4 regions of the Dickeya fangzhongdai genome follow, and region 4 is predicted to be linked to each of the others. Evidence: predicted binding sites of a transcription regulator. Region 4 holds the regulator's gene; each other region holds the start of a gene.
The links. The regulator PhoB, encoded in region 4, activates phosphate uptake and scavenging genes when phosphate is short. The targets are predictions, from matches to a motif close to CTGTCATAAAACTGNCNNAT.
Positions count from the first base shown of each region.

Region 1 (7,378 bases), 1.6 Mb from region 4:
TCGACGCTTCCTGCGATTTCAGCGCCCAGCGCCACAGCGTCATGTCCTGAAACACCTTCAACGACCCGTCGCGGGCATCCGGCGACAACACCAGTTGGCGGCCCTGCCGCGCATCAAAACGGCGCTGCTCGTAACGCGGCGTCAGGCCGGTTTTTTCCGGGATCACCCAGATCTGGTACAGGTGCAGCAATTTGTCCTGACTGGCGTTGTACTCCGAGTGACGGATCCCGGTGCCGGCGCTCATGATCTGAAACTCGCCCGCCGGGATCTGCTCTTTGTTGCCCATGCTGTCCTGATGTTCCACCGTGCCTTCCAGCACATAGGTGAGAATTTCCATATCCCGGTGCGGGTGGGTTCCAAAACCCTGGCCGCCCTCGATACGGTCTTCATTGATCACCCGCAGCGCGGAAAAGCCCATGAAATCAGGGTCGTAGTAATCAGCGAATGAAAAAGTATGCCAGCTGTCGAGCCAGCCGTGATTGGCATGACCGCGATCTTGTGCTTTGCGTAAATAAATCATGTGACGTTCCTCCAACGTTTTTTTTCAGTCTAGCGGCCGCCGGAGAATAAGAAAGCCGAAAAAACTCACCGCTCTATTCAAAAAATTTCCGGGAGAAATTTTTAACGTCGTGCAACGACAAACAAATTGGAAACCAGACTCCTAAAAATTCAGGATAAAAAAAAGCCAGCACCCGAGCTGGCTAAGTAATACTGGAAGCAATGTGAGCAATGTCGTGCCTTCACAGCAAAACCGCGATGAGTCACAAGGATGGATTCATTAGGCTTTCCCGGAACGCATGGCAATAATAATCATTATCATTTGCATCTGTAAAGCGTTTTTTTGTTCAACTAAAAGAAAAATCATGCCTGAGAAGGCCAGCCCGCCTGACATTCCAGTCATTTCGCTACAGGCATACAAGATTATTTTTTCAGAATCAAATGGTTAACATTTAACCATGTGTAATGCGCGGGAATAGAAAAACGGCCGCCCTCTCCTGGAAAAACAGCGAGGGCGGCCCCACTAAAACCATTTACGCCGGCAGCGCTTTAGCCAGTAGGCTGAAGGGATGTTCGCAGGGTTTGCCGGTGGACATTTCAATCTGCCATTTGCAGGTTTCGCAATCCGTGATCACCAGATCGGCGCCGCTCGCGTCAATCTGCCGGAACAACGGCGCGCCAATCCCCTGCGCGGTATCGTAGTTTTCCTTCTTGAAACCATAGGTCCCGGCGATGCCGCAACACTGGGAATCCAGCACCTGCAACTCCAGCCCTGGAATCCGCCGCAGCAGTTCGAGGGTATACGCGGTCCATCCCATACGCTCCAGATGGCAAGGGGTGTGATACACCACCCGCAGCGGCAAAGGCTGCAACGGCAGCGTCCGGCCTTGCTCCAGCAAGCGATAAAGGTGACGCGTCGCCAGTTCGATGCCGTCGCGCACATGCTGGTTGTCCAGCCCCAGCAGATGGGGATATTCATCGCGCAGCGTAAAAGTGCAACTGGACGAGGTGGCGATGACCGGCAGCCCCCGGCTGTTGATGGCGTCATCCAGCGAAGCCAGGTTGAAACGCGCCTGCTTGCGCGCCTTGTCGAGAAAACGGTTGGCGATCAGCGCCACGCCGCAGCACTTCTCTTTGGTCAGCAGCTGCACCCCGACCCCCATCGCGTTAAACACACGAATCAGATCGCGCCCCAGCTGCGGGTGGTTGTAGTTGACGTAGCAGCCGTGAAAATAGGCGACCTGTTCGGCAAATTGCAACTGATGCGCCGCCTGCTGGCGATACCAGCTGCGGAAAGTGCCGTGGGAATAGCGCGGCAACTGGCGGCGATGGTCGATTTTCAACGCCTTATCCAGCAGTTGGCGCATCGGTTTTAACCCGGTGAGGGTGTTCACCAGCGGCGCAAACGGCGTGGCGACGGTACCCATCAGATCCGTGTGGCTGAGAATGGCGTCGCGCAGCGTCGGGCGATGCTGGCTATGGCTGGCTTTGGCGCGCTGGATGATGTCGCCGATGTGCACATCCGACGGGCAGGCTACCTCGCACCGCTTGCAGTTGGTGCAATATTTCAGCGCTTCATCAAACAACGCCGGGTCTTTACGCCGTAGCCGTTCGCCATCCGGCCCAGCCTGCTTCGGCCCCGGATAGAGCGGATTGACGCGCGCCACCGGGCAGGCGGTGGTGCAGACGGTGCATTTGATGCAGTTTTCGAAACTGGTGTCAGACCGGCTCATCACAGGCTCTCCCTTACGATCATTTCAGCGGCGTACAACGCGGTCAACAGCGACACCCCGCCGCCGCACCCCTGACGCAACGGGTCATACCCGCGTAATACCGAACCAATCGCGTACAAACGGGGCTGGACACGGCCGCTAATAGCCGGGTGCAGGCATTCATCCACCATTACGCCGAATTGCAGGTACGGCTGAGCGGCGAACAGATTTGGCCGACTCCAGTCTTCATGCGTGGGCAGGAAATCCACGTCCAGCCCGAACACCGGCTCCACCACCCGATCGCGCTCGGCCACCAGACCGTTGCTGAAAAAACTGCCGCTCGCCAGCACCACATGACCGGCTCGCAGCGGTATTTCGCCGTGGCTGCGGGTATACAGCGCCACGCCGTCTTCTTGCGGCTGCGCCGACAACACCCGGTCCCCCGGCATCACGGTGCCGCCAATCTGACGAAAGCGGCCCAGCAGCGCCTGATGCAACTGCATGCCCGGCAACGACGGCGGCAGCGTCGCCAGCAGTCCCACCGGTTTACCCAGCGCGGCATTTAGCCGCGCCTGCGCGTCCGGCCCGATACAAGCGGGTAGTATCACCGCGTCATTGCCGTTCGATCGCGTCAGCAGTTCCTCCGCCAGCGCCGCCACGCCCGTCGGGGTATCCAGCACCCGGGCAAGATTCAGCGAGCGAAACTCGCTGGGGTTTTGCCGCAACGCATCCAGCAACGGCAAGTGCAGATCGTCGGCGCGGGCGGCAATCCCCTGCGCTTGCAGTTCCCCGGCCACCAGCCGGGATTGAAAATCCATAAAGCCGTCGATACCGGCGACCAGCGGCTGACGCCACGCCGGCGACCCCGGCAGGCCGCGCGTTACGCTATCCGACGGGCTCAGCCAGCACGGATGCCACTTGCCCAACGGCGTAAGACGCTGATGATTGCCCCCGCTTTCCCCTCGCAGCCACAACCCGCAGCGCGCCAGCAACGCTTCGGCGTCCGACGCCAGTTGGTTTACGCGCGCCTTACCCATCAGGGTATAAGGATGATGCGGCGCCTGCGCCGCCAGCGCATCCAGCGCCGCTAACGGCTGGTCGACCGCCGTGCCGTCCGGCAGCGTCGCCAGCAGATCCAGCGCGCCGGACGCAAAGGTCAGCGCGCTTTGCCCGACGCTGACCACGGCGCAGCGTTTACCCTGCTCCTGCAGGCGAATGCCGCAGGCTAACCCGGCCAGCCCGCCGCCAATTATCACCACGTCATAACGCATCGCTGTTCTCCTGCTCCCGGCTTTCGGTCAGCCCGCACAGCCCCTGATAAATCCAGCTGGTAAATTCGCTTTCCCGCAGCGTGTGCCCCCACGCGATGGGGCGCATGCCTTTCCAGCGCTCGTTGAGAAACTGGCTCAGTTGCGACACCGCCTGATGCGGCGTGGACTGTCCCAGCCGGCACAACAGACCGGCCGCGCGACAGGCGCACAGTTCCCCCTGACAGGTGCCCATGCCGACGCGGGTACGGCGGCGCAGGTCAGTCAGGTTGTTGACCTGCAGCGACTCCACCGCATAACGCACCTCGCCCGCCGTCACCGCTTCACATTCGCACACCAGACTGCTGTCCACCCGCTGGCCGGACACCAGCGGCGCGGCGCGATGCCCGTGGCGATAAATCGCAGAACCGCGCAACGGCGCCGACAGCGCCGATGCGGCCTGCGGCGTGTCCGGATTCGGCGTTTCCGACCCCGGCAACGGCCGTGACGCGGTGGCGCATTCGGCCCGGTGGCCGAGCTTTTCGCATACTTTGTCCGTCACCCATTCCGCCATCAGCCGGTAGGTCATCAGCTTGCCGCCGGTGATGGTGACAAACCCTTCCAGCCCGTCCCGGCTGGCGTGGTCCAGCAGCACAATGCCGCGGCTGACGCTGCGCCCGGACGGGTCGTTGTCGCTCGCCACCAGCGGCCGCACCCCGGCGTAGGCACGCAGAATGCGGGTTTGCGCCAGTTGCGGCGCCAGCAGACTGCCTTCGCGGATCAGGGTATCGACTTCCGCCGGGGTAACGGTCATGTGGTCGATTTGGTCATAGTCGATGCGGGTCGAGGTGGTGCCAATCAGCGAAATGGTGTCGCCCGGCACCAGAATGTCGGCGTCCGCCGGTTTACGGCAGCGGTTGATCACCCGGTTGTTGATGCGGTGCCCCAGAATCAGCAGCGCGCCCTTGGCTGGAAACATGCGCACAGTCAGATCGGCGTACTCAGCGATGCGCTGCCCCCAGATGCCGCCCGCGTTCACCACCACTTGCGCATAAATTTCACTGGCGACATGGCGTTTGTGGTCGAAAACGCGCACGCCGGTGACACGATCGCCCTGACGAATCAACCCGATCACTTCGTGGTAGGTCAGCACTTCCGCGCCATGTTCGCAGGCGTCGATCATATTGGCGGCGGTCAGCCGGAACGGATCCACGGTACCGTCCGGCACCCTCACTGCGCCGATCAAGGCTGGATTGGCGGCCGGTTCCAGTCGCAGCGCCTCCTGCGGATCGATCGCCTGCGCCGGGATCCCCGCCTGTCGGCAGGCGGCGACAAACCGCGCCTGATAGTCGAGGTCATCCTGCGGTAGCGTCAGAAACAGGCCGTCGGTCGGCTCAATACAGTGGCGGGCGATGCGCCGCAGAATCTGGTTTTCTTCAATGCATTCGCGAGCGGACTCCGCATCGGTGACCGCATAGCGCGCCCCGCTGTGCAACAACCCATGATTACGACCGGTGGCGCCGGTGGCGATGTCGTGCCGTTCCAGCAGCAGGCACCGCAAACCGCGCAACGCGCAGTCGCGGGCGGTCCCCGCGCCGGTGGCGCCGCCGCCGATAATCACCACATCCGTTTCACGTCGCAAACCGTTGTTCGCCATTACCGTCCCACCTCAATCCGGATCATGTCTGTATGTAGTGGGACACAAACCGCCGCCACAATGATTGATAAAGAACAAAAACACTCAAAAAACGAAAATTAAACGATGATGAGACGACAAATATGTGATTCAAATCACTCAGAAATGAAAAATGGTTATTTCATTTGTGTTACTCACAGCTCAAAATGACCCACCTCGTCATAAAAGTGTAACAATTGCGCGTTTACTCACACTGAACATCACGCGTATTCGCTACGCTGGCGAGCGTTATAGAACATAACTATCGGGGATCGTTTATTTATGCTGAGTATTTTCAAGCCTGCGGCACATCGTCCGCGCGTAGAGGAACATCGGGTGGATCCGCTCTACCGTCGTCTGCGCTGGCAAATTTTTCTGGGGATCTTTTTCGGCTACGCCGCCTACTATCTGGTCAGAAAGAACTTCGCGCTGGCGATGCCTTATCTGGTCGAGCAGGGGTTCTCAAAGGGTGATCTGGGTTTCGCGCTGTCCGGCATTTCCATCGCCTACGGGTTTTCCAAATTCATCATGGGTTCGGTATCCGACCGCTCCAACCCGCGCGTCTTCCTGCCCGCCGGCCTGATTCTGGCGGCGGCGGTGATGCTGTTTATGGGCTTCGTGCCGTGGGCGACTTCCAGCATCATGGTGATGTTCGTGTTGCTGTTCGTCTGCGGCTGGTTTCAGGGCATGGGCTGGCCGCCGTGCGGCCGTACCATGGTGCACTGGTGGTCGCAGAAAGAACGCGGCGGCATCGTTTCCGTCTGGAACTGCGCCCACAACGTGGGCGGCGGCATCCCGCCGCTGCTGTTCCTGCTGGGGATGGCCTGGTTCAATGACTGGAAAGCCGCGCTCTATATGCCGGCGTTCGCCGCCATTCTGGTGGCGCTGTTCGCCTTCGCCATGATGCGCGACACGCCGCAGTCCTGCGGTCTGCCGCCGATCGAAGAATACAAAAACGATTATCCGGTAGATTACAGCGAGAAAGACGAACAGGAGCTGACCGCCAAAGAAATCTTCATGCAGTACGTGTTCCCCAACAAACTGTTGTGGTACATCGCCTTTGCCAACGTGTTCGTCTACCTGCTGCGTTACGGCATTCTCGACTGGTCGCCGACCTATCTCAAAGAGGTGAAGCACTTTGCGCTGGATAAGTCTTCGCTGGCCTATTTCCTGTATGAATACGCCGGTATTCCAGGCACGCTGCTGTGCGGCTGGATGTCCGACAAGGTGTTCAAGGGCAACCGCGGCGCCACCGGCGTGTTCTTCATGAGTCTGGTGACCATCGCCACTATCGTGTACTGGCTGAATCCGGCGGGCAATCCCGGCGTGGACATGCTCTGCATGATCGTCATCGGCTTCCTGATCTACGGCCCGGTGATGTTGATCGGCCTGCATGCGCTGGAACTGGCGCCGAAGAAAGCCGCCGGCACCGCCGCCGGCTTCACCGGCCTGTTCGGTTACCTGGGCGGTTCGGTGGCAGCCAGCGCCATCGTCGGCTACACCGTAGACTTCTTCGGCTGGAACGGCGGCTTCCTGGTGATGATCGGCGGCAGCGTACTGGCGGTACTGTTGTTGATCCTGACCATGATCAACGAGAAGAAACACAAGCAAGAACTGGCGCAACGCGCCTGATTCTGTCATCCAGCCGTGGTTTACTGACGACGGTAACCATGCGCTTTATCCCCGCCGGACCATGCCGGGCCGGCGGGGAGTTATCAACGCCATTTTCAACACATCGACTCACACAGCTTTTCTTTCTCCCACTGAAAAAGGACGCTGACATGAATCCTCTGTTCAAGCCTTTACTGGCCGGCATGACGCTGGCGATGTCCCTCTCCGTGCTGGCGCAGACCGGCGATAAAATCGTGATTGCCCACCGGGGCGCCAGCGGCTACCTGCCGGAACATACCCTGCCCGCCAAGGCGATGGCGTACGCGCAGGGCGCGGACTATCTGGAGCAGGATCTGGTCATGACCAGGGACAACGCGCTGGTGGTGCTGCACGATCACTACCTTGACCGCGTCACCGACGTCGCCGAGCGTTTCCCCGGCCGGGCGCGGGCTGACGGCCGTTACTACGCCATCGATTTTACGCTGGCGGAAATCCGTTCGCTTAAATTCACCGAAGGGTTTGACCTGAAAGACGGCAAGCCGGTGCAGAGCTACCCGAATCGCTTCCCGATGGGCAAATCGGACTTTCGCATTCACACCTTTCAGGATGAAATCGAATTCATTCAGGGGCTGAAC
Region 1 is NZ_CP025003.1:4,629,199-4,636,576, forward strand. Features, by position in the region: gene CVE23_RS20765 (pirin family protein) at 1-520, opposite strand, end outside; gene glpC (anaerobic glycerol-3-phosphate dehydrogenase subunit GlpC) at 1,032-2,231, opposite strand; gene glpB (glycerol-3-phosphate dehydrogenase subunit GlpB) at 2,231-3,481, opposite strand; gene glpA (anaerobic glycerol-3-phosphate dehydrogenase subunit A) at 3,471-5,114, opposite strand; gene glpT (glycerol-3-phosphate transporter) at 5,415-6,764, shown strand; gene glpQ (glycerophosphodiester phosphodiesterase) at 6,914-7,378, shown strand, end outside.
Region 1: glpT (glycerol-3-phosphate transporter) is a predicted target of PhoB. The motif match lies at 5,310-5,329, and genes of this name have one in related genera.

Region 2 (7,378 bases), 590 kb from region 4:
GACATCACGATGATGTCCGGCTCGATGCCGGCTTGTTCGAAGGCGAACAGCGTGCCGGTACGGGCGAATCCGGCCTGCACTTCATCCACAATCAGCAGAATGCCGTGACGGCGGGTCACCTCGCGCAGCGTTTGCAGCCAGCTGGCCGGCGCCGGGTTGACGCCGCCCTCGCCCTGCACCGCTTCGACAATGACGGCGGCCGGCAACGACATGCCGCGCTCGACATCCTCGATAAACGTGGTGAAATAGTGACTCAACGCCTGTACGCCCGCCTCACCGCCAATCCCCAGCGGGCAGCGGTATTCATGGGGGTAAGGCAGGAACTGGACGCCGGGCATCAGATTCTGCACCGCATCCTTGGGACCGGTATTGCCGGTGACGGCCAGCGCGCCGTGCGTCATGCCGTGGTAGCCGCCGGAGAAGCTGATGATGCCGCCGCGGCCGGTATAGGTTTTCGCCAGTTTTAATGCGGCCTCAACCGCATCCGCTCCCGAGGGGCCGCAGAATTGCAGGCAGTACTGGTTTTCGCCGCCGGGCAGCTGCGCCAGCAGGGTTTCGCAGAAGGCGTCTTTCAGCGGCGTGGTGAGATCCAGCGTATGCATCGGCAGGCCCGACGCCAGAAATTGCTGGATGCTGGCCACCACTTCAGGGTGGTTATGCCCCAGCGCCAGCGTACCGGCACCCGCCAGACAGTCCAGATACGGATTGCCGTCTACATCCGTCACCCACACGCCTTGCGCTTTCTGGATCACCAGCGGCAGTTTGCGCGGATAACTTCGAACATTCGACTCAAACCATCCCTGTCGCTCCAGATAATCTGCATTGGTTCTCTGCACATGATCCGTAACCGCAAACTGTGTCTCTGACATCGTCTTCACCCCCTGTGATATTGATAATGACAACAATTATCATTAACAATAATGACGCTCAAGTGTTATTTAAATGACAGTTTTCATAACCAAATCCTTACAATTAATGACGCTATATTCACTAAATGCATACAGCGCGAGGGTTTTGGCAACACGCTATCGCCTAAAAACGGGGGAATCGCCGGTAAGATGAAAAAACGATTTTGTGACGCAAATCACAAAATATGCGCTAAATAAAATCTGCATTTTGCCGAGAGGCAATTCCAGCGGAAATATGCTGCCAATGGCGGCGATTTGGCATGGAACAGACGGAATCCGTCGCTATCCGGCATTAGACGGGGCGGCCAGCGATAAAAACCGGTTTTCGCCTCGACAAACCGGTTCGCTGATAAACGCTTTTTGGCAAACGCTGTTGAGAAACAAAAAAGCGGCTTAGCGCGCTGATGTCTCCGACTCAAACAGCGGCAACGGCTTGCCGATGATGTAGCGCCGGCGCAAATGCGCGGACAAGACATCCATCAGCATCACCACCGCCACCAGAATCAGGGTGATGAACATCACCACATCCCAGTTCCACAGTCGCATGTTTTCGGCGTACACCAACCCGACGCCGCCGGCGCCGACAAACCCCAGCACCGCCGCCGACCGCACGTTGGACTCCATCTGATACAGGCTTAGCGCCAGAAAAGTGGGAAACGATTGGGTGAAGATGCCGAAACGGTGTTTTTGCAGGCTGTTGGCGCCGACCGCGCCAAGTCCGCGGCTGGGTGAACGTTCTACCGCTTCATGCCCCTCCGCGTACAGCTTGCCGAGCAGACCGGCGTCCTGCATCAGGATCGCCAGCGCGCCGGACAACGGCCCCATGCCCACCGCCCGCACGAAAATCAGCCCCCAGATCGCCATGTCGATGCCGCGCAAGATATCCAGCAAACGACGCACCAGCAACGCCACCGGCCGCAACATCGGTTCGTGCATCACGTTGCGAGCCGCCAGGAACGACAACGGCAGCGCCACTATCGTAGCGGTCAGGGTACCGGCGAACACGATGGCGATGGTGATGAATACCTGCGACAGGTAGTAACCGAACGGCCAGTCGAGAAAGTCATGCCACACGAACATACGCACAAAATAGCGCCCCAGCTCGCTGAAGCCGCGCAGCCACTGTTCGGCGCTGATGCCGAAAAACGTCAGAAACGCCAGATAGTAAAGCAGCACGGCCGCCGCCATCAGCCCGACGCGCCGCAAGTAGCGGCGTTGCTGGCTGAACAGCGCCGGGTGCTGTTGTTTCATCGCGGCGATGTCCGCCGGCGTCAACGGGGTCATGTTCATTTGCCGCCCTCCACCACTTGCCGCCGCAACCGCCCGGACAGCGCATCCAGAATCGAGACCACCACGATGATCAGCAGCATGGTCATGCTGACCTGATCGTAGCGGTCCAGCTTGATATTGGTCATCAGTTCCTGACCGATGCCCCCGGCGCCCACCAGCCCAAGAATGGTGGACTGACGGAAGTTAATTTCCAGCCGCATAAAACTGTAGGACAGCACGATCGGTTTGACCTGCGGCCACAGCCCAAAACGCATACGCTGCAACACGCTGGCGCCACAGGCGGCCAGCCCGCGCACCGGCCGTTCCGAGGCGCTTTCAATCGCTTCATAAAACAGCTTGGTCAGGCAACCGACGGTATGCAGCGCCAGCGCCAGAAAGCCGGGAATAACGCCGATACCGAATGCCATCACGAACATCACCGCCCATGCCAGCTCCGGCATGGTGCGCAGAAACGCCAGCAACGCACGGAGAGTAAAACGCACGCCCGGCGGGCTTTGCGTATTGTTGGCCGCCAGAAACCCCAGCACCACCGACGCCGCCACCGACAGCAGCGTCGCCGCCAGCGCCAGGTTGAGCGTCTCCCAGATCAACGGCAACTGGATATTGAGGCGGTATCCCCAGTAGGCCAGCGAGCCTTCGGTATGACCGTCGGCGAACAGCAGCGGCCAGTGCAGCACCGGCAGCGTCTCGATCAGGTAGTCAAAAAAGTGGGGAAACGACGTCCACAGGGTATGCAGATTGAATTCGGACAACGCGCCCGCGCCGATGTACAGCACGACCAGCACCAGTGTCCATATCAGCGACTCGCGCTTCTGCCGTGTGCGTATCCGCTGGTAATAGCGTTCAAAATCAGGGTTCAGCATGAGTTTGGTCTGAATGGTGGAAAAGCGATGATGGGTTTGGAACCGCAACAGTGTGAAAAAATAGGCATCCTGCCTGTGCCGCAGTCCGTCAATGTTGCGCCGTTGCGCACCGCCGGTCGGGAAAACGCCGAGCCTGACGACCCGGCGCGCCACCCTCAGCGGTTGCCTTTGGTCAATTCACGCTTCATGGCGATAATGGTTTTGTAATCGTCCACGCTGGCCGGGCCGATGTGCTGTTTGCCGCCCATCGCCTTGATGAAACAGGTATGATCTTCTTTATCCAGCTTGTTCACCGCGGTAATCAGTTTGGCTTTGAAGTCGGCCGGCAACGCGTTGCTCACCAGAATCGGGCCGTTCGGGATCAGCGGCGATTGCCAGATGATGCGAATCTGTTTCATCAGATCCGGGTGGTCCATGCGAATCAGACGGCCGAACGCGCCGCTGGTGTAGCCGGTGTTGTAGTCGCCAATCATCGACGCCCAGGTCACCGCGCCGTCAAACTGGCCGTTCAGTACGCCGAGGATGTCCTGCTCATGCCCGCCGGAGAAGGTGACGCTGGAGAAGAAATTGTTGTACTTGTTATCGGTGCTGCCGCCGAATTTCTCTTTAAACGCCTGATTGGGAATCAGGTAGCCGGAGGTGGAATCCGGGTCGGCGAAACCGACCGCCTTACCTTTCAGATCTTCCAGCTTCTGGTACGGGCTGTCGGCCTTAACGATCACCACCGAGTGATAGCCGCGCGACTGGTCGACGTCGTCCACCGCGATACCGACGACATCCACCGCGTTGGGGTCCTTGATGTAGACCGACGCATACGACGACGGCGACATGCTCAACACCAGATCAATCTTCTTGCCCAACAGCCCCTGAATAACCCCGGCATAGTCGGATGAGTTGCGCAATTGGGTATCGACATTCAGCTCTTTATCGAGAAACTGTTTAACGCACTGGTTATCGCCGATCTGCTGAGTCGCGTTCTGACCGCCCAGGATGCCCAGATTCAGCGTTTTCGGTGTTTCCGCGGCGAATACGCTGGCGGACACTACCGCACCGGCCAGCAAGGTGGTCAACGTGAAGGTTTTTTTCATCAGTTTTGCCTATGTTGTCGTTATGCCAAGGTGTAGCGATGTGATGTCGAAAAATCCTGCGTCCGCGTTAAAACCACCGAGACGCGGGCAGTGCCAAAAAGGGAATTAATGAATTAATGCACCGGCTGCAGATCGTCGCCGTACAGGGTACGCAGCAGGCTGTCGGTCAGTTCTGACGGCGGGCCGTCAAACAGAATGCGGCCCTGAGCGATGCCTATGGCCCGGGTACAGTATTCTTTCACCAGCTCGACCGAGTGCAGGTTCACCACCACGGTGATACCGTTGTCACTCACCTGTCGCAACACGTCCATGATGCGGCGGGTGTTTTTCGGGTCGAGCGACGCCACCGGCTCGTCGGCCAGCAGGATTTTGGGGTTCTGCATCAGCGCGCGGCAGATAGCGACGCGCTGCATCTGGCCGCCGGACAGGTTTTCCGCCCGCTGCAACGCCTGCGGCAACAGGTTCATCCATTGCAGCAGCCCAATGGCGTGCGCACGATCCTCATCGGAAAACAGTTTGAAGAACGACTTCAGGGTGGAGGTCCGGCTCAGGCGGCCCAGCAGTACGTTGGTCAGCACATCCAACCGCGGCACCAGACAAAAATCCTGAAAGATCATGCCGCATTCGCTGCGCCACTGGCGCATCTGCCGGCTGCTGAAACGCAGAATGTCCTGCGTGTCGCCCTGCCCGCCATCGTGCTGGGCAGGATAGCGCAGGATTTGCCCTTCGCTGGCCGGAATAGTGCCGTTCATCACGTGCAACAAGGTGGACTTACCGGCGCCGGAACGGCCAATCACCGCCACCATCTCGCCGGCGTGCAAATCAAAACTGAGGTTCTCCAGCACCCGTTTCTGCTGACCGGAATAGGCCTTACACAGCTGACGCACCGACAGAATGGTCTGCTGCGGTTGCGTCTGGAAATGATGTGCGCGCAGTGGAGTAGCGCTTTCGGATGCCAACAGTGCCTGTGCCATGAGTTTCGTCATCGTTTAGTCAACAATATGGACGTTATTAAGCGCAGCGCAGATGAATACCTGATGACAGCTTTATGATTAAAAAATGAACTCACGGACATTCCACCTCGCCTCATAACCGTTTCTGTCGCCGCTTTCGATGAGGGAATTACGCCGACTCCCCGAAGCGCATTCTGAGCGCGTCGACAACGCTTTTAATTTTAACGGTCTGCCGCCGCCCTGCCGGCACCAGCACATGCATAGGGCGAGCAGGTCCTTCATACTCAGGCAACACCTGAACAAGACGCCCTTGCCGGATTTCTTCGCGCAGCACATCTTCTGGACCTAACGTGACGCCATAACCCTCTATCGCAGCATGTAGCAACGCCTTCCAGTCATTTGAGCGGAACCGGCCTTGCGGCCTGACTTCTTCGGTCTTGCCCGCTCGATGGAACACCCAACGGCAAGGGGCGGCGGGTGACCATATTCCGTAAACGAGGCAGGCGTGATGTGCGAGCTCAGCCGGTACTGCCGGTAAACCTTCGCGCGCGACATAGTCTGGCGAGGCACAGGCGATTAAACGGTAAGGCCGCAGCGGCCACGCCAGCATTGAACTGTCGGCCAGTTCACCGATGCGAATGATGACTTCAAAACCCTCTTCAATCGGGTCGACCAGACGATCACTCAACGTCAGTTCCACCTGCGTATCCGGATAATTTCCGAGATAGTGTGTAAGAAAAGGGGCCAGAGTATACGAGCCAAAGGTCACCGGCGCGTTTACCCGAATAACACCGGAAGGTGTGGCCTTCATGTCCAGCACAATGGCATCGGCGGCTTCTGCTTCAGCCAGTACCATCCGACACCGTTCGTAATAACTGCGGCCAATATCGGTCAGACTCTGGCGGCGCGTGGTGCGATTCAGCAATCTGACGCCGAGCCGTGCTTCCAGCCAGGCCACATGTTTCGCCACCATTTGCGCAGAGAGACTCAACGCCTCGGCTGCCGCTGCAAAAGAGCCAAGCTCCGCCGCCTTCACAAAAACGCTCATGCTGGTCAGCCTATCCACCATTCCCTCCATTTTGTTGTTTATTTATGTTTTATATTGCGCTTTATCTCCGATTTGTAGGGAACTATTTTCTTGTTATCTCAACACGAAAAAGGAAAAAACGATGAAGATTGGCATTATTGGCGCAGGTTTCGTCGGACGGGCAATAGCAACGCTTGCCATTAAAAACGGCCATCAGGTGATGCTCAGCAACTCACGCGGTCCACAGACGCTGTTCAGTCTCCGGCCGATGGTTGGCTGTGACGTCGGCACCGCCACCGAAGCCGCCATTTTTGGCGATATCGTCGTCATCGCGGTTCCCCTCTCGGCTATCAGCCAGCTTCCTGTCGCGGAACTACGGGGAAAACCGGTGGTGGACGCCGTCAACTACTATCCTGAACGCGATGGGCAAGTTGAGGCGCTGGACAGACTGGAAACCACTACCAGCGAGCTTCTGGCCGGCTATTTGCCCGGCGCGCTGATAACAAAAGCATTTAACGCCATCCCCATGACACAGCTTGAAAGTGACGGGCTTCCCTCTGGCGCGCCGACGCGCCGGGCGCTACCGCTTGCCGGAGATGATGCGACAGGTAAACGGCTGGTCACCGAACTATACGAAGCTTTTGGTTTCGATGTCGTTGATGCAGGTGCTCTCGCCGAAGGATGGCGCTTTGAGCGGGGAATGCCGACTTATTGTGTACGGATGACAAAAGAGACGCTGAGCACAGCACTGGATAATGCTCAACGCAGTGACGTCGCTGTTTCCGGCAGATGACGCCGCAGCAATACCGCGACACGGGCACGCCGCAACATATTCCGGCTTAGACCTATCCGGTCGACTGATTTCTGAGCGGGAACTGACGCTATCTTCCCGTCTCAGCTTATTCAGTTGCGGTTTTCGTCGCTACACGTTGATCCATGCCCCATCGGCCGCCGCGCGCACCCCGTCCGGCAGGTCGTTTAGCATCAGCCAGGCGTCGGTTTCGTGGCTGACGTGGGTCAGCCAGGTTTGCGTCGGCCGCAGCTGTTCGCGCACCCGCAGCACGGTGTTGAGGTCGCTGTGGTTGAGCGGCGGCCTATCCCGCGGCGGCTGGGTGCAGTCCATCACCATATGATCGAGCCGTTTGCCGCGCAGGAAATCCAACGTATCGTCCGGCAAACCGCAGGTGTCGGTCAGGTAGGCCACGCTCTGCCCGCCATGTTCCAGCAGATAGCCGAAGGTGGGTTTGGA
Region 2 is NZ_CP025003.1:1,840,019-1,847,396, reverse strand. Features, by position in the region: gene CVE23_RS08395 (diaminobutyrate--2-oxoglutarate transaminase) at 1-869, opposite strand, end outside; gene CVE23_RS22710 (hypothetical protein) at 1,075-1,305, shown strand; gene phnE (phosphonate ABC transporter, permease protein PhnE) at 1,302-2,192, opposite strand; gene phnE (phosphonate ABC transporter, permease protein PhnE) at 2,195-3,061, opposite strand; gene phnD (phosphonate ABC transporter substrate-binding protein) at 3,217-4,149, opposite strand; gene phnC (phosphonate ABC transporter ATP-binding protein) at 4,263-5,123, opposite strand; gene CVE23_RS08370 (LysR family transcriptional regulator) at 5,272-6,168, opposite strand; gene CVE23_RS08365 (NADPH-dependent F420 reductase) at 6,272-6,922, shown strand; gene phnP (phosphonate metabolism protein PhnP) at 7,052-7,378, opposite strand, start outside.
Region 2: phnC (phosphonate ABC transporter ATP-binding protein) is a predicted target of PhoB. The motif match lies at 5,185-5,204, and genes of this name have one in related genera.

Region 3 (7,378 bases), 1.4 Mb from region 4:
GCAAGGCTCTTCTACAATGAAATTGAGGGGGACCCTGCAGGCCCTTCTCCAGGCAAGGATACAGCGGTGAAGAAGAACACCCGGGCAACTCGCCATGGTCTGGCAGCCCCATAACATCGCGTGAATAACGTGTGGCATAAATACCCACAGATGTGATGTCGGCAGGACTCGACACGTGAAAGCATCTGATGGGTCATAATCCGGGAGGGAAGCATGATGATTAGTACATTTGCGCTTTTCTGGGCTTTATGTGTCGTCTGTGTCATCAATATGGCGCGATATTATTCTTCGTTACGAGTGCTGCTGCTGATACTGAGAGACTGCGATCCGCTACTGTACCAGTATGTGGACGGGGGCGGTTTTTTTACCTCCCACGGTCAGCCCAGTAAACAGTTGCGGTTGGTTCGCTACATCTACGCACAACGTTATCTTGATCATCACGACCCCGAGTTCATCCGTCGCTGCGCGCGGGTGCGCGGTCAGTTTCTGCTGACCTCCGCCTTGTGCGGGCTGATTGTGGTCAGTCTCATTGCCTTGATCATCTGGCACTGAGGCGGCCCGGCAGCGTAAACCGGTCGTGTTTCTATCAACCCCAACCCTATGCCCTGACAGCAGAAAGGCGGCCTGATGGCCGCCTTTCTTATACTTATACCCGCTACGGCTTTATCACCGTGCCGAGTCAGATCAGCTTCAGCGCCAGCCAGTACAGCACGCCGGAGAGCAACATTGATACCGGCAGGGTAAACACCCAGGCCAGCAGAATGCTTTTCACGGTTTTCCCCTGTACACCGCCGCCATCTACAATCATGGTTCCGGCCACCGCGGACGAGAGTACGTGAGTCGTGGAGACCGGCATGCCGGTATAGCTGGCGATACCGATGGACATCGCCGCCGTCACCTGCGCCGAAACGCCCTGCGCATAGGTCATGCCTTTTCTGCCAATCTTCTCGCCGATGGTCACCGCCACGCGCTTCCAGCCCACCATCGTGCCGAGCGACAGCGCCAGCGCCACCGCAACGATAATCCACAGCGGCGCATATTCCACCGTGTACAGCAAATCGCTGCGCAGATTGTTAAGCAGGCGTTTGTCGTCAGACGGGGTTTCCGGCAGCTTGACGACGCGATCCAGCGTATCGGCGATGCACATCAGCAAGCGGCGAGCGCGGGCGCGGTCATCCGCCGCCAGTTCATCGTAGCTTTTGACGTTATTCAGCAGCACCTGCACGCGGTCGATGGCGATCATCGCGCGGGAGGTATCACAGTGAAAATCCGGTTTATTGCCGGTGGACGGAATCACGTTTTCCGGCGCCGGAATCACCGGATGCGACAGGTCGATCACATGCGTCAGCGCCGCGCTGTGAGACTGGTAGTACGTCTGCAGGTTCACCACCGCGTCGCGGGTGCGGCTGATATCGTAACCGGACGCATTCATGTTCAGCATAAATCCGGCCGGCGCCACGCCAATCAGCACCAGCATGATCAGACCGATGCCTTTCTGGCCGTCGTTCGCGCCATGCGAGAAGCTCACGCCCACCGCAGACAGGATCAGCGCGGTACGGGTCCAGAACGGCGGTTTGCGCTTACCGTCCTGTTTTTCGCGCTCGGCCGGCGTCAGGTGAACGCGTTGGCGCTTCTTATTACTGCTCCAGTAACGACGCAGCAGATACACCATCAACCCGGCGATGATCATGCCGACCACAGGCGACACCAGCAGCGACAGGAAGATACTGACCATTTTAGGAATATTGAGCGCATCCACCACCGACGTATGGGTCACCAACGCATTGGTCAGACCGATACCGATAATGGAACCGATCAGCGTATGCGAACTGGAAGCAGGCAGCCCGAAATACCAGGTTCCCAGGTTCCAGATGATCGCCGCCAGCAGCATGGAAAACACCATCGCCAGCCCGTGGGTGGAGCTAACGTTCAGCAGCAGATCGGTCGGCAGCAGGTGAACAATGGCGTACGCGACGCTCAGCCCGCCCAGCAATACCCCGAGAAAGTTGAAAACCCCGGCCATGACAACCGCCAGTTGGGCACGCATCGCACGGGTATAGATAACAGTGGCTACCGCGTTGGCGGTATCGTGAAAGCCGTTAATGGCTTCGTAGAACAGAACGAATAGCAGAGCGAGAACCAGCATCAGACCGGTGTGGAAATCAAGCCCGGCAAATAAATGTAGCATAAGTGTTAGGCCATGTAGTGGTCATGAACGCGGCGCATTATCGGCGACAAGCGGAAACGGGAAAAGCAAAATATGACATTATTTTGACTTAATTTACGCCATTCTTGCCGGTGACAATGTTTTAGTTAATTAAAATCAAGGCATTATTGTTTTTACCCCTCCACACACTTTGTTACCGGCAAACGGCGGCAGCGCAGCATGGCGCAAGGAACAAGGCGCACCTGGGCGATGACCGGCGTCGGGACATCGCCTATAATCGGCCGCCCTGTGGGGCAATGGCATGGCGGAACAACGGGAGAGTAATGTGGAACAGTTTGACGTAATCATCATTGGCGCGGGCGCGGCCGGGCTGTTCTGTGCGGCGCAGGCAGGCCAGAAAGGACTGCGGGCGCTGCTGGTGGACAACGGCAAAAAACCGGGCCGCAAGATTCTGATGTCCGGCGGCGGACGCTGCAACTTCACCAATATGTACGCCGAGCCGGCAGCCTACCTGTCGAGCAACCCACACTTTTGCAAATCCGCCCTCGCCCGCTACACCCAATGGGATTTCATCAGCCTGGTAAACCGCCACGGCATCGCGTATCACGAAAAAACCCTCGGCCAACTGTTCTGCGACGATTCCGCGCAGCAGATTGTCGATATGCTGATGAAAGAGTGCGAAACCGGTAAGGTGACGCTGCGTCTGCGCAGCGAGGTGCTGTCGGTGGAAAAAACCGATCGGTTCCTGGTGAAGCTCAACACCGGGGTGGTACAGGCGCCGGCGCTGGTGATCGCCAGCGGCGGGCTGTCGATGCCGGGGCTGGGCGCTACGCCGTTCGGTTATCAACTGGCGACGCAGTTTGGCCTCAACGTATTACCGACCCGCGCCGCGCTGGTGCCGTTTACCCTACATAAGCCGCTGCTGGAACAGTTGCAGACGCTCTCCGGCGTGTCGGTGCCGGCGGTGGTCACGGCCGAAAACGGCACCACCTTCCGCGAAAATATTCTGTTTACTCACCGCGGCCTGTCCGGCCCGGCGATCCTGCAGCTGTCCAGCTACTGGCAGCCGGGAGAATTCGTCACCATCAACCTGTTGCCGAACCTTGATCTGACCGAATGCCTTAACAACGAACGTCTGGCGCATCCGAACCAGAGCCTGAAAAACACATTGGCTCAGTGGCTGCCGAAGCGGCTGGTGGAATGCCTGCAGGCGCTGGGGCAGTTACCGGACGTCACGCTAAAACAGCTCAACAAGCCACAGCAGGCCGAGGTGGAAATCACGCTGCAACAATGGCGGGTACAGCCTAACGGCACCGAAGGCTACCGTACGGCGGAAGTGACGCTCGGCGGCGTCGATACCCGCGAACTGTCGTCAAAAACGATGGAAGCCGGCAAAGTGCCGGGGCTGTACTTCATCGGTGAAGTGGTGGACGTCACCGGCTGGCTCGGCGGTTACAACTTCCAGTGGGCCTGGAGCTCCGCCTGGGCGTGTGCGCAGGCGCTGGGGTAACGATGGACTCCAGCATAGCAACCGGTTCCTTTCATCCGTTAATCCTCCCATTGTTACTTTTCTCAAAAACAACAAAGCCGCCCGAAGGCGGCCATTGTTGCGCATGATAACGGTAAACCGGTTATCAGTTGTACAGTTCAGCCACGCCGCGCATCTGGTTTTCACCGGAGGTGGCGGAGATGATGCGGAACGATTTGGCACCGGCTGCGTTCGCTTTTTCAGACAGGCTGGCTTGCAGACCGTCCAGCGTAGCAGCAGTGGCGCTGACAGAGCCAACAGACAGGCTGGCGGACTGCTGTACTTCAGTTGCTGCAAAAGTGCCGAAAGAAACGGTAGCCAGGGCGATAACTGCAACAATATTTTTGATAGCTTTCATGGTCAATATCCTTCACGTTGAATTTGGTTGGTTTCTTTAGTGAAAGCGTCTTCGCTTTCGATGGAAGTGATAATAGACCTGTTGCTGCGACGTTAAAATCGGGTTTATTTGCAGATATCTTTCAAAAAAAATGAATAAAAAATAACCATGAATTGCCTGTCACCCGCAGACCCCGCCGCGGGTGACAGACGCGCCGGTTATTGCAACTCGACCCACAACGGGTGGTGATCGGAGCCCTGATTCTCGGTATCCGCCCAGCAACGGCGTACCGTCAGCCCCAGCGATGGCGTCAACAGGCAGTGATCGATACGGCCGCCGACATTCGGATGGGTAGAACCGCTATTCTCCGGCAGACCGGCGGCGACCCAGGCATCCATCAACCCGCGGTGCCGAACCAACCGGCCGTGATGCGGCGACACCGGCCCAATCAGACGGCTGTACTCCTCGCTGTCCGGCAGGCAGTTCAAGTCCCCCATTAGGATCATCTCCAGCGGCATCACCGGCATCCGACCTTCGGTCCAGCCCGCGGCCGGATCAGGATGACCGCCGCACCAGGCGCCGCCTTCATCCGGGGCGCGGGCGAAAAGCGCCAGCATCGCCTCCACCTGCGGCAACCGGGTATCGGCGCACAGGTGACTAAGGTGGGTGTTATAGACGCGGATCGCCCCGGCGCCGGTGTCGATCACCGTTTCCAGCACGCCTTGCTGAATTGAGTGCTGGGTCAGGGTACCGAACTTCGGCAGCGGAAAGTTACGGCTGGAGAGAATCGGCCAGCGGGACAGCGTCAGGGTGCCGAACTGACGACGACGATTGACGACCCGGCCGTCCGCCGCCACGGTGCTGGCATCCATGTCCAGATTGGCGCCGTAGACCCAGTGGTATTCACCCAGCAGCGCCGCCAGCTCCGCCGGTTGATCCATCATGCCGGAGCGCTGCCAGAAGCGTTCCACTTCCTGCATACAGATGATATCCGCACCGCGTACTTCATCGGCGATGCGAGCCAAATCGTAGCGGCCATCGCGGCCAAGACCGTATTGAATGTTGTAGCTGACAATGTGCATAAGGCAACCTGTTGGTAAGTGGACGTTAACCTGCCGTCCGGCAGGCGAAAACCGTATTGGCAGGCAGCACGACGCCGGCATCGGGCAGGCGGTTGCCGTCGGCGTCAAACAACAACAAGGCATCAACCGACAGCGACACCCCGACTGACATCCCCGCGTCGTACTGCGCCATCGAACCGGCCGCCAGCGCCTGCAACGGGCCGAGCGGCGTGTGCAGGCGGTACAGAATCTCCCGCCCCATCGGCTCGACGTGTTCAATGCGCCCGGACAGCGGGCCGGCGCTCGGCGGCGTCAGGGCGACGTCTTCCGGCCGGATGCCGAGCGTCAGCGCGCCGTGATACGTCGATGACAACCCCCAGCGTGTTTCACCCACCGTCAATTGATAGCCGCTGGCCTGTCCCGGCAGCAGGCAGATAGGCGGCGAGCCGATAAAGCCGGCGACAAAGGTATTGGCGGGCTGACGATAGAGCTGTTGCGGGGTGCCTATCTGCTCCACCCGCCCCTGATTCATACAGATAATGCGGCTGGCAAGCGTCATGGCTTCCAGCTGATCGTGCGTCACCATCAGCGTGGTGGCGCGCGAGCGGGCGTGAATCGCTTTTAGCTCGGTGCGCATCGTCATGCGCAAGGTGGCGTCGAGGTTGGACAGCGGCTCGTCCAGCAGCAACAGCGACGGCCGCTTAACCAACGCCCGCGCCAGCGCCACCCGCTGCTGCTGGCCGCCGGACAGCGCCGCCGGTTTGCGATCCAGCAATTCCGTCACCTGCACCAGCGCCGCCGCGTCCCGTATCCGCTGGTCGCGCTCGTCGCGTTCAGCAGGCTTGAAACGCAGCGGAAACGCGATGTTGTCGTACACATTCAGGTGCGGGTACAGCGCGTAAGACTGGAACACCACGCCAACGTTGCGATCGCGCGCATCCACGCCGTTCACCCGCTGGCCGTCGAACAAAATATGCCCTTGCGTCGGCGCATACAGCCCGGCCAGCAAAAACAGCGTGGTGGATTTGCCGCAGCCGGACGGCCCGAGGATCGCCACAAATTCGCCGTCAGCCAGCGTCAGGTTAACCGGGTGCAGCACCGGTGTATCGCCCCAGGCTTTGGTGACGCCATCAAGCACAATTTCCGCCATAATCTTAGCCTTTGATTCCACCGACGCTCATTTGCGTCAGGTATTTTTGGGTTAACAGGTACAGCGCCAGCACCGGAAGGATGTAGATGACGCCCACGGCGGCAATCAGCCCGGAATCCGCGCCCATGCTGTCTTGCGATGCCCAGAACAGGTACAGGCTCATGGTCATCCTGCCGCTGTCGATCAGCAGGGTGCGCACAAAAATGTACTCCTCCCAGCCGCGCAGAAAGGCGAAGGTAGCGATGGCGATCATGCCGCCGGTCACCTGCGGCAGCACCACCAGTCGGAATGCCTGAAAGCGGCTGGCGCCGTCGGTAATGGCGCTCATTTCGATATCCCACGACACGCCGTCGAAAAAATTCTTCATCACGAAGATGGCGAACGGCAGCTCAAGCGCGCACATCACCAGCATCACGCCCCACAGGCTGTTGAGCAGCCCCATCCAGTAGAGCTGGATAAAGATCGCCACCGTCAGCGCCATCACCGGAAAGGCGTGCAACAGCAGCAGGACCTTTAGCACCCCTTCACGCCGTCGGAAACCGAGCCGGGACAGGGCATAGGCGGCAGGCACCGCCAGCAGCGTCACCAGCAGCGTGTGGCCGGCGGCGAACAGCAGCGAGTTGCCAAGCGCGGTCCAGACAGACGGCAACGTACCGCTCTGCATACCGGTAGCCTGCACGTCCGGGTTCCACAGAAAACGGTAGTTGTGCCATGTGAGTTGCGGAGCGACCCACAGGCCGAACACCAGCAGCGCCGCCAGCCCGACCAACCACCGCAAACGTCGGACGCGCTGTTCGGTGCGCGCCCGCCAGGCGACGGCGAGCAGCAATCCGTACGCCAGCGCCGCGATCGTCAGCAACCGCCACAGCACCTGATACTCGCTGCCGCCATCCCGATGGGTAAACGAGATCGCCAGCAGCCACAGATAGGGCGTCACAATCGGTATCGATACCAGCGTCAGAAACAGCACCACGCTCGCCAGAAAACCCACCCGATTCCAGCGCGAGCGCGCCGCCTGACGCGCCCAGTCGACAGCGGTCATCGTCGTCATCGCATCACCTCGATACGCGGCGGGGTAAACTGCGCGCGCATATTCATCATCCGCCACTGCAACAGCGTCAGCAGCACGCCGAAC
Region 3 is NZ_CP025003.1:4,871,874-4,879,251, forward strand. Features, by position in the region: gene uspB (universal stress protein UspB) at 217-552, shown strand; gene pitA (inorganic phosphate transporter PitA) at 680-2,188, opposite strand; gene CVE23_RS21880 (BaiN/RdsA family NAD(P)/FAD-dependent oxidoreductase) at 2,493-3,677, shown strand; gene CVE23_RS21885 (YdgH/BhsA/McbA family protein) at 3,802-4,053, opposite strand; gene CVE23_RS21890 (endonuclease/exonuclease/phosphatase family protein) at 4,251-5,114, opposite strand; gene CVE23_RS21895 (ABC transporter ATP-binding protein) at 5,140-6,243, opposite strand; gene CVE23_RS21900 (carbohydrate ABC transporter permease) at 6,248-7,294, opposite strand; gene CVE23_RS21905 (carbohydrate ABC transporter permease) at 7,291-7,378, opposite strand, start outside.
Region 3: pitA (inorganic phosphate transporter PitA) is a predicted target of PhoB. The motif match lies at 2,259-2,278, and genes of this name have one in related genera.

Region 4 (7,378 bases):
GGCCGGCAGTTGCAGCGGATCGAAATCAACAAGTAAGCGTTCACTGACTGATTTGCACTGCAACTGCAGCGACTCGTAATCGCGTCGGACGCCGTCGAGCGCGTTTTGCTGCTGCAGGCGGTGCTGTTTTTGCAACTGAAGCTGGGTTTCGGTTTGCACCACGCTGGCTTTCAGCGCCTCCACTTCCTGACGCAGCGCATGCAGCCGGAGCTGGGTTTCCGAAGGGCGCAGCGCCTGATAGCGTTCCACCGCCGGATGATGCGGGGAGCCGCACAGCGGGCACTCTTTGCCCGGTTGCAGTTGCTGGCGCTCGCGTTCCAGACTGACGATGCGCAGCTCCAGTTCGTGACGTTTGTCGAGGTCGGCCAGATGGTCGGCCTGACGCTGATAGTCCTGACGCTGCTGGGTCTGTTGATCTTCCAGCGCCTGAATGCGGCGTTGGGTGTCCAGCTGTTGCGCTTCCAGCAGGGTGCGCTGGCTAATCAACTGCTGTAGCACGGCGGCGCTGGTGGCCAGTTGCTGACGATCCGGCCGTTCGGCCATGAGCCGGGCCAGTTGCTGGCGTAGGTCCGCCAGCGGTTGCTCCGCTTCCAGCTGTTCATCCTGCTGCAAGTGCTCGGTCAGCAGTTGGCTCGCTCGCTCGCAGGCGCTTTGCTGCGCCTGATGTTTTTCGGCGAGCGAGGCGCGCTGCTGGTCAAGGTATTCCGCCTGAATCTGCTGCTGCGCCGCTTTTTCCTGCAGCACCTGCAAGTCCTGCTGCCATTTCTGCTGCTGGGGAAATTGCGCCTGCCACAGCGGAATATGGCTGCCCAAATGCTGATGGCGGCTATGCTGCCGGCGATAGTTTTCGATGTCTTCCAGCCGTTGCCGTGTTTGTTCCTGCTGGCGTTGTAGTCTGGTCAGGCTGGCGATCAGCGTTTTCTGCTGCTCCAGCAGGTTATCCAGCGCCTGCTGTTGCTGGGCGCGCTGGGCCTGCTGGGTGGCGATGTGATGGTCGAGCGGCAGGATACGTTCATTGATCAAGGTTTCCTGCTGCTGGCGATACTCGGCGTGCTGCTGTCGGGTGGCCTGCGCTTTTTCCAGCTGGATTTTCAACAGATTGAGCGCATCCTGCTGGCGGCTGATCTGCTGGCGGACGCTATTCAACTGCTGGGTCAGGCGCTGTTTTTCCCGTAGCGCGCGTTCGCGTTCATCAAAGCGCGGACGCAGTTTTTCCGCCGGTTCGCTGCGCTGCAGCTTATCCATCTGCGATTGCGACTGTTGTTGCAATTGTTCCTGTGCGGCACGCTGCTGTTGGGCCTGTTGTTGCGCCTGCTGGAGCTGCAGCAGCGTGTCGTACCAGCGTTGATGCCCCAACACCTCTTCCCGGTGCAATGACAGCGATTGTTCCTGCTGGCGGATGGCTTCCAGCTGCTGCTCCAGCGCCTGACGCTGTTCGTCGCTCAGCAGTTCCAGCGTAGTGACCTGCGCCCGCAGGGTTTCCAGCTTGCTCTGGGCGTCTTTGTGTTTCTCGAATACCCGCTCCGAGATCTGGCCGTAAATGTCGGTGCCGGTCAGCTCTTCAAGCAGTTCGGCCCGCTGATTGGCATCGGCGTTCAGGAAGGCGGCGAACTGCCCCTGGGACAGCATCATCGATTTGGTGAAACGATCGAAATCCAGCCCGGTGATATCGGCGATCATCGTCAGCTTGTCGTTCACCTTGTCGGTGAGGATTTTGCCGTCGGCGCACAACGCCAGTTCCACCTTGGGCGGCTGCAGATTGCCTTCCGGGCTATTATGGGCGCGCCGCTGGCTCCAGAAGGCGCGGTAGGCGACATTCTTCACCTCGAATTCCACTTCCGCCAGACATTCGGCGGTGTGGCGCGTCATCAGCTCGTTCTGGCTGGGGCCGACCTTCAGACGCGGCGTCTGGTGGTACAGCGCGAGGCAGATGGCGTCCAGCAGCGTGGTTTTACCCGCGCCGGTAGGGCCGGTGATGGCGAACAGACTGTTGCTGGCGAACGGCTCGCGGGTGAAATCGATTTTCCACTCGCCCTGCAGCGAGTTGAGGTTTTTCAATCGCAGGCTAAGAATTTTCATGCGGACGCCTCCCGTCGCTGCTCGTCAATCTCCTGAATGACCCGGTCGAACAACCCTTTCAGGCGCTGCTGGCGCGCCTCGTCCAGATCGCTCTCCAGCGCCAGCCGTCGGGCAAACACCTCGGCGGGTTGCAGCTCCTCCAGCGTTTCCTTTTCCAGTTGCACCAGCATTTGTTGCTGCTGTTCCCGCGCCCGGCGCAGCAACAGCACTTCCACGTTCAGCGGTTCGGTCAGCGCCTGAATGTGCTGCTGAATGTCGCTCAGGTAATCCTGGGTGGCGATTTCAATGTCCAGCCACACCGGTTTGTCGCCGTGATAGTCGCGGAATCCGGCTAGCCGGCGTTCGATCTCCGGCAGATTGCCTTTCACCAGTTGCATCGGTTGTTCGGTCGGCACGGTCAGCGCGGTGACCTCCTGCAGTTTTCCCTGCTCGAAATGCACCAGATACACCGATTTCTCATGATTCAGTTCGTCAAAACTCAGCGGGATCGGCGAGCCGCTGTACCGGATGTGTTCGCATTGCGCCACCCGCTGCGGGCGATGAATATGGCCGAGCGCGATGTAGTCCGCCGGGGGGAAGGCCTGCGCCGGGAACGCGTCCAACGTGCCGATATAGATATCGCGCACCGAATCGGACGTGGCGACGCCCACCGTGGTGAGGTGGCCGGTCAGCACAATCGGCAGTTCGCGACCCAGCGCTTCACGCTGCTCGCAGGCGAGCTGGTAACAGCGCTGATAATGATGGGTGATGGCATCCTGCAACGCCTGCTGTTTTTGCGCGCCGGACTGGCCGGCCTGGCTGGTGAGCACGTCGCGCGGACGCAAAAAAGGAACGGCGCACAGCAGCGCGCCGGGCTCGCCTGCACGGTTGTTCAGCACCAGCACCTGTTCGTGGATATCGCCGTCAAAACCGGCGACCACCCGGGTATTCAGGCAGGCCAGCAGCGCGCGTGATTCATTCAGGGTGGCGACCGAATCATGGTTGCCGCCCATCACCACCAACTGGCAGCCGGTGCGCTGCAACGCCACCACAAAATGGTTATACATTTCACGGGCATAACTGGGCGGCGCGCCGTTGTCGAACACATCGCCTGCTACTATTACTGCATCGGCCTGATACTGCTCAACCTGCTGAACCAGCCAGTGTAAAAATGCCTGATGCTCAGGCGCACGGCTCCGGGTATAAAAGTACTGACCGAGATGCCAGTCAGACGTGTGAATAATTCGCATGAGACTCCCTGCAGGTGAGTGCAAACGATATGTTGTTTTGGCGGTGCTTGCGGACAATGGCGGTCAGTGAGGCAAGGCGCTTGTTCGTCATGGCGAAACACCGCGTCTTTATCATCGGCGATTATAGGCGTGCAGTTTAGGGCATGTCCCATAATATCTGTATGGCCCGGCTACCCGGGAGTATTTGGCAGTGTCGTCGCGGACAGGTAATGTGAGAAATTAAGCGTACCGGCGGTCTGCGGCAGCGGCAGGGGGCCGCGGCTGTCGGGGCGGAAACGTACCGTAGTCCGGGGCGCCATTTTTCATAAATCTGTCATAAAACTGACGCATAATGCACACCGCACGCTAACCGTGACGATTAACGGCAGGATTGATATGGCAAGACGTATTTTGGTGGTGGAAGATGAAGCGCCGATTCGCGAGATGGTGTGCTTCGTGCTGGAACAGAACGGTTATCAGCCGGTTGAGGCTGAGGATTACGACAGCGCCGTTACCCGGCTGGCCGAACCTTATCCTGAACTGGTGCTGCTGGACTGGATGCTGCCCGGCGGGTCCGGTTTGCAGTTTATCAAGCACATGAAACGCGAAGCGCTGACCCGTGATATTCCGGTCATGATGCTGACGGCGCGTGGTGAAGAAGAAGATCGCGTGCGTGGTCTTGAAGTCGGCGCCGACGATTACATCACCAAACCGTTTTCGCCCAAAGAACTGGTGGCGCGCATCAAGGCGGTGATGCGCCGGATTTCGCCGATGGCGGTTGAGGAAGTGATTGAAATGCGCGGGTTGAGCCTGGATCCCTCTTCGCATCGGGTGACCACGGAAGAACACGCGCTGGATATGGGGCCGACGGAGTTCAAGCTGCTGCATTTCTTTATGACGCACCCGGAACGGGTATATAGTCGTGAGCAGTTGCTGAATCACGTATGGGGCACTAACGTTTATGTTGAGGATCGCACTGTGGATGTCCATATCCGCCGCCTGCGCAAGGCGCTGGAAACCAGCGGACACGACAAGATGGTTCAGACCGTTCGGGGAACTGGATACCGTTTCTCAACACGTTATTGATAGCGTGAGTCCCGGAGAAAATCTGACGTGCTAGAACGTTTGTCCTGGAAAAAGCTGGCGCTGGAGCTGGCTTTTTTTTGTTTGCCCGGTCTGCTGCTGGGGCTGATTATCGGCTATCTGCCCTGGTTTCTGCTGGCGTCGGTACTGGCGGCGCTGTGCTGGAACTTCTATAACCAGCTGCGCCTGTCCTACTGGCTGTGGGTTGACCGCAGCATGACCCCGCCGCCCGGCCGCTGGAGCTGGGAGCCGCTGTTTTACGGCCTCTATCAGATGCAACTGCGCAACCGCCGCCGTCGGCGCGAGCTGGCGCTGCTGATTAAACGCTTTCGCAGCGGGGCGGAATCGTTGCCGGATGCGGTGGTCATCACCACCGAAGAGGGCGTCATCATCTGGTGTAACCGGCTGGCTCAGCACCTGCTCAGCTTTCGCTGGCCGGAAGACAACGGTCAGAACATCCTCAACCTGCTGCGTTACCCGGAGTTCACTCAGTACATGCAACAGCAAGACTTCAGCCGCCCGCTGACGCTGATGCTGAAAAATTCCCACCACGTGGAATTCCGGGTGATGCCCTACTCGGAAGGGCAACTGCTGATGGTGGCCCGCGATGTGACCCAGATGCACCAACTGGAAGGCGCGCGCCGCAACTTCTTCGCCAACGTCAGCCACGAGCTGCGCACGCCGTTGACGGTGTTGCAGGGCTATCTGGAGATGATGAACGACGAATCGCTGGATGGCGCGTTGCAGTCTAAGGCATTGCACACCATGCAGGAGCAAACCCGCCGCATGGACGGGTTGGTGCGGCAATTGTTGACGCTGTCGCGCATCGAAGCCGCCGCCGCCATCGATCTTAACGAGAAGGTGGATATCCCGCTGATGCTGCGGGTGCTCAAGCGTGAAGCCGATACCCTGAGTCAGGGGCGTCACGAGATTGTGTTTCGCGTCAACGAGCAACTGCAGGTGTTCGGCAACGAAGAGCAGTTGCGCAGCGCGGTGTCGAATCTGGTGTATAACGCCGTCAACCATACGCCGCAGGGTACCCGCATTGAGGTATGCTGGCAGCAGACGCCGCAGGGCGCGCAGTTCCAGGTCAGCGATAACGGCCCGGGCATCGCCGCCGAACATCTTCCCCGCCTGACCGAGCGTTTTTATCGCGTCGACAAGGCCCGTTCGCGCCAGACCGGCGGCAGCGGGCTAGGGCTGGCGATCGTCAAGCATGCGCTCAGCCACCACGACTCCCGGCTGGAGATCCTCAGCGAAGAGGGCGCCGGCTCCCGCTTCATGTTCACGTTGCCGAACCGGCTGATAGTCCGCTCGGTGCTGAGTCAGAACGCCGCGAATCCACAGCTGTAATGACGGCGGCGGGGCTTGATTGTCTCCGCCGCTGTGCCGAAAATAGCGTGCTCTTGTCTTTCACCCCGATGGAAACCGCACATGATACCCACCCGCCGCCTGCTTGCCTTGCTGTTGTGCCTGTTCGGTCAGGCCGCCGCCGCTGCGCCGCAGGCGATGCTGGCGGGTAACCTGTCCAGCGCCGGCTCCGACACGCTGGCGAACCTGATGACCTTCTGGGCGGCGGATTTCAGCCAGCATTACCCCGGCGTTAACCTGCAGATTCAGGCGGCCGGCTCGTCGTCGGCGCCGACGGCGCTGGCGGCAGGGGCGGCGCAGCTGGGGCCGATGAGCCGGCCGATGAAGAGCAGCGAAATCGAAGCGTTCGAGCAGCATTACGGGTACGCGCCGACGGCGGTGCCGGTGGCGCTGGACGCGCTGGTGGTGCTGGTCAATCAGGATAACCCGATTACCGGGCTGACGGTGCGCCAGCTTGACGCCATCTTTTCCGTGACGCGCCGCTGCGGCGCTGGAAAAACGGTGCAACGTTGGCAGGAACTGGGGCTGAACGGCGTCTGGCGACAACGATCGCTACTGCGTTATGGGCGCAATTCAGCCTCCGGCACCTATGGCTTTTTCAAACAACAGGCGCTGTGCGGCGGCGATTTCCTGCCGCAGGTCAACGAATTGCCCGGTTCAGCCTCGGTAGTGCAGGCGGTGGCGGCGTCGGTCAACGCCATCGGTTACGCCAGCATCGGCTTTCGCGCCAGCGGGGTACGGGTGCTGCCGCTGGCGGCCAGCGACAAAGACGATTACGTGCTGCCGACCGCCGACACCATCCGCAGCGGGCGTTATCCCTATACCCGCTATCTCTACATCTACGTCAATAAAATGCCTGGTAAACCGCTGGAACCGCTGACCGCCGCGTTTCTGGAGCGGGTACTGTCGGCGCCGGGGCAGGCGCTGGTCAGCCAGGATGGTTACCTGCCGCTGCCGGAAATGGCGCGCGAGCAGGCCAGACAACTGCTTGGGCTTGGCGATGCCGTTTCGTCGTCGATGGGTGATCCTGCAATAAACTGATGCCTAAGATGAATTTATTTCACGTGACGTGAAAATTCTTCCATTGTCGCTGAGAAAAACTCATGACAGGATAGCTCCATGTCTAGCCGTCTGGATGGCTATAAAGTTCAGCGGCGTAACTATTTCCTCTAAAAATCAATTCATCTAAAAATCGACTGACTGAAACCGATCCGTTTCGCGTCAGCTGAAGTGCAGGAGCTAAACATGACACAAGCCCTTCCTCCGTTCCGTGCCGATGTGGTCGGCAGTTTGTTGCGTCCGGCTGCCATCAAGCAGGCGCGTTTGCAGTTTCAGGCCGGTGAGATTGATGCGGCAGCGTTGCGCCGCGTCGAAGATCAGGAAATTCAGCGTGCGGTGGAATTGCAGCGCGCGGCGGGTCTGCAACTGGTGACCGACGGCGAGTTTCGTCGCGCCTGGTGGCACTTCGACTTCTTTGACAACCTGAACGGCGTGGAACGTTATGAAGCGGAGCAGGGCATCCAGTTCAACGGCGTGCAGACTAAAGCCCGCGGTGTAAAAGTGACCGGGAAGGTCAGCTTTAATCCGCAGCACCCGATGCTGGACGATTTCCGTTTCCTCAAAAGCGTGGCCGGCGA
Region 4 is NZ_CP025003.1:1,246,075-1,253,452, forward strand. Features, by position in the region: gene CVE23_RS05775 (AAA family ATPase) at 1-2,079, opposite strand, end outside; gene sbcD (exonuclease subunit SbcD) at 2,076-3,308, opposite strand; gene phoB (phosphate response regulator transcription factor PhoB) at 3,684-4,373, shown strand; gene phoR (phosphate regulon sensor histidine kinase PhoR) at 4,401-5,723, shown strand; gene CVE23_RS05795 (PstS family phosphate ABC transporter substrate-binding protein) at 5,805-6,782, shown strand; gene CVE23_RS05800 (cobalamin-independent methionine synthase II family protein) at 6,987-7,378, shown strand, end outside.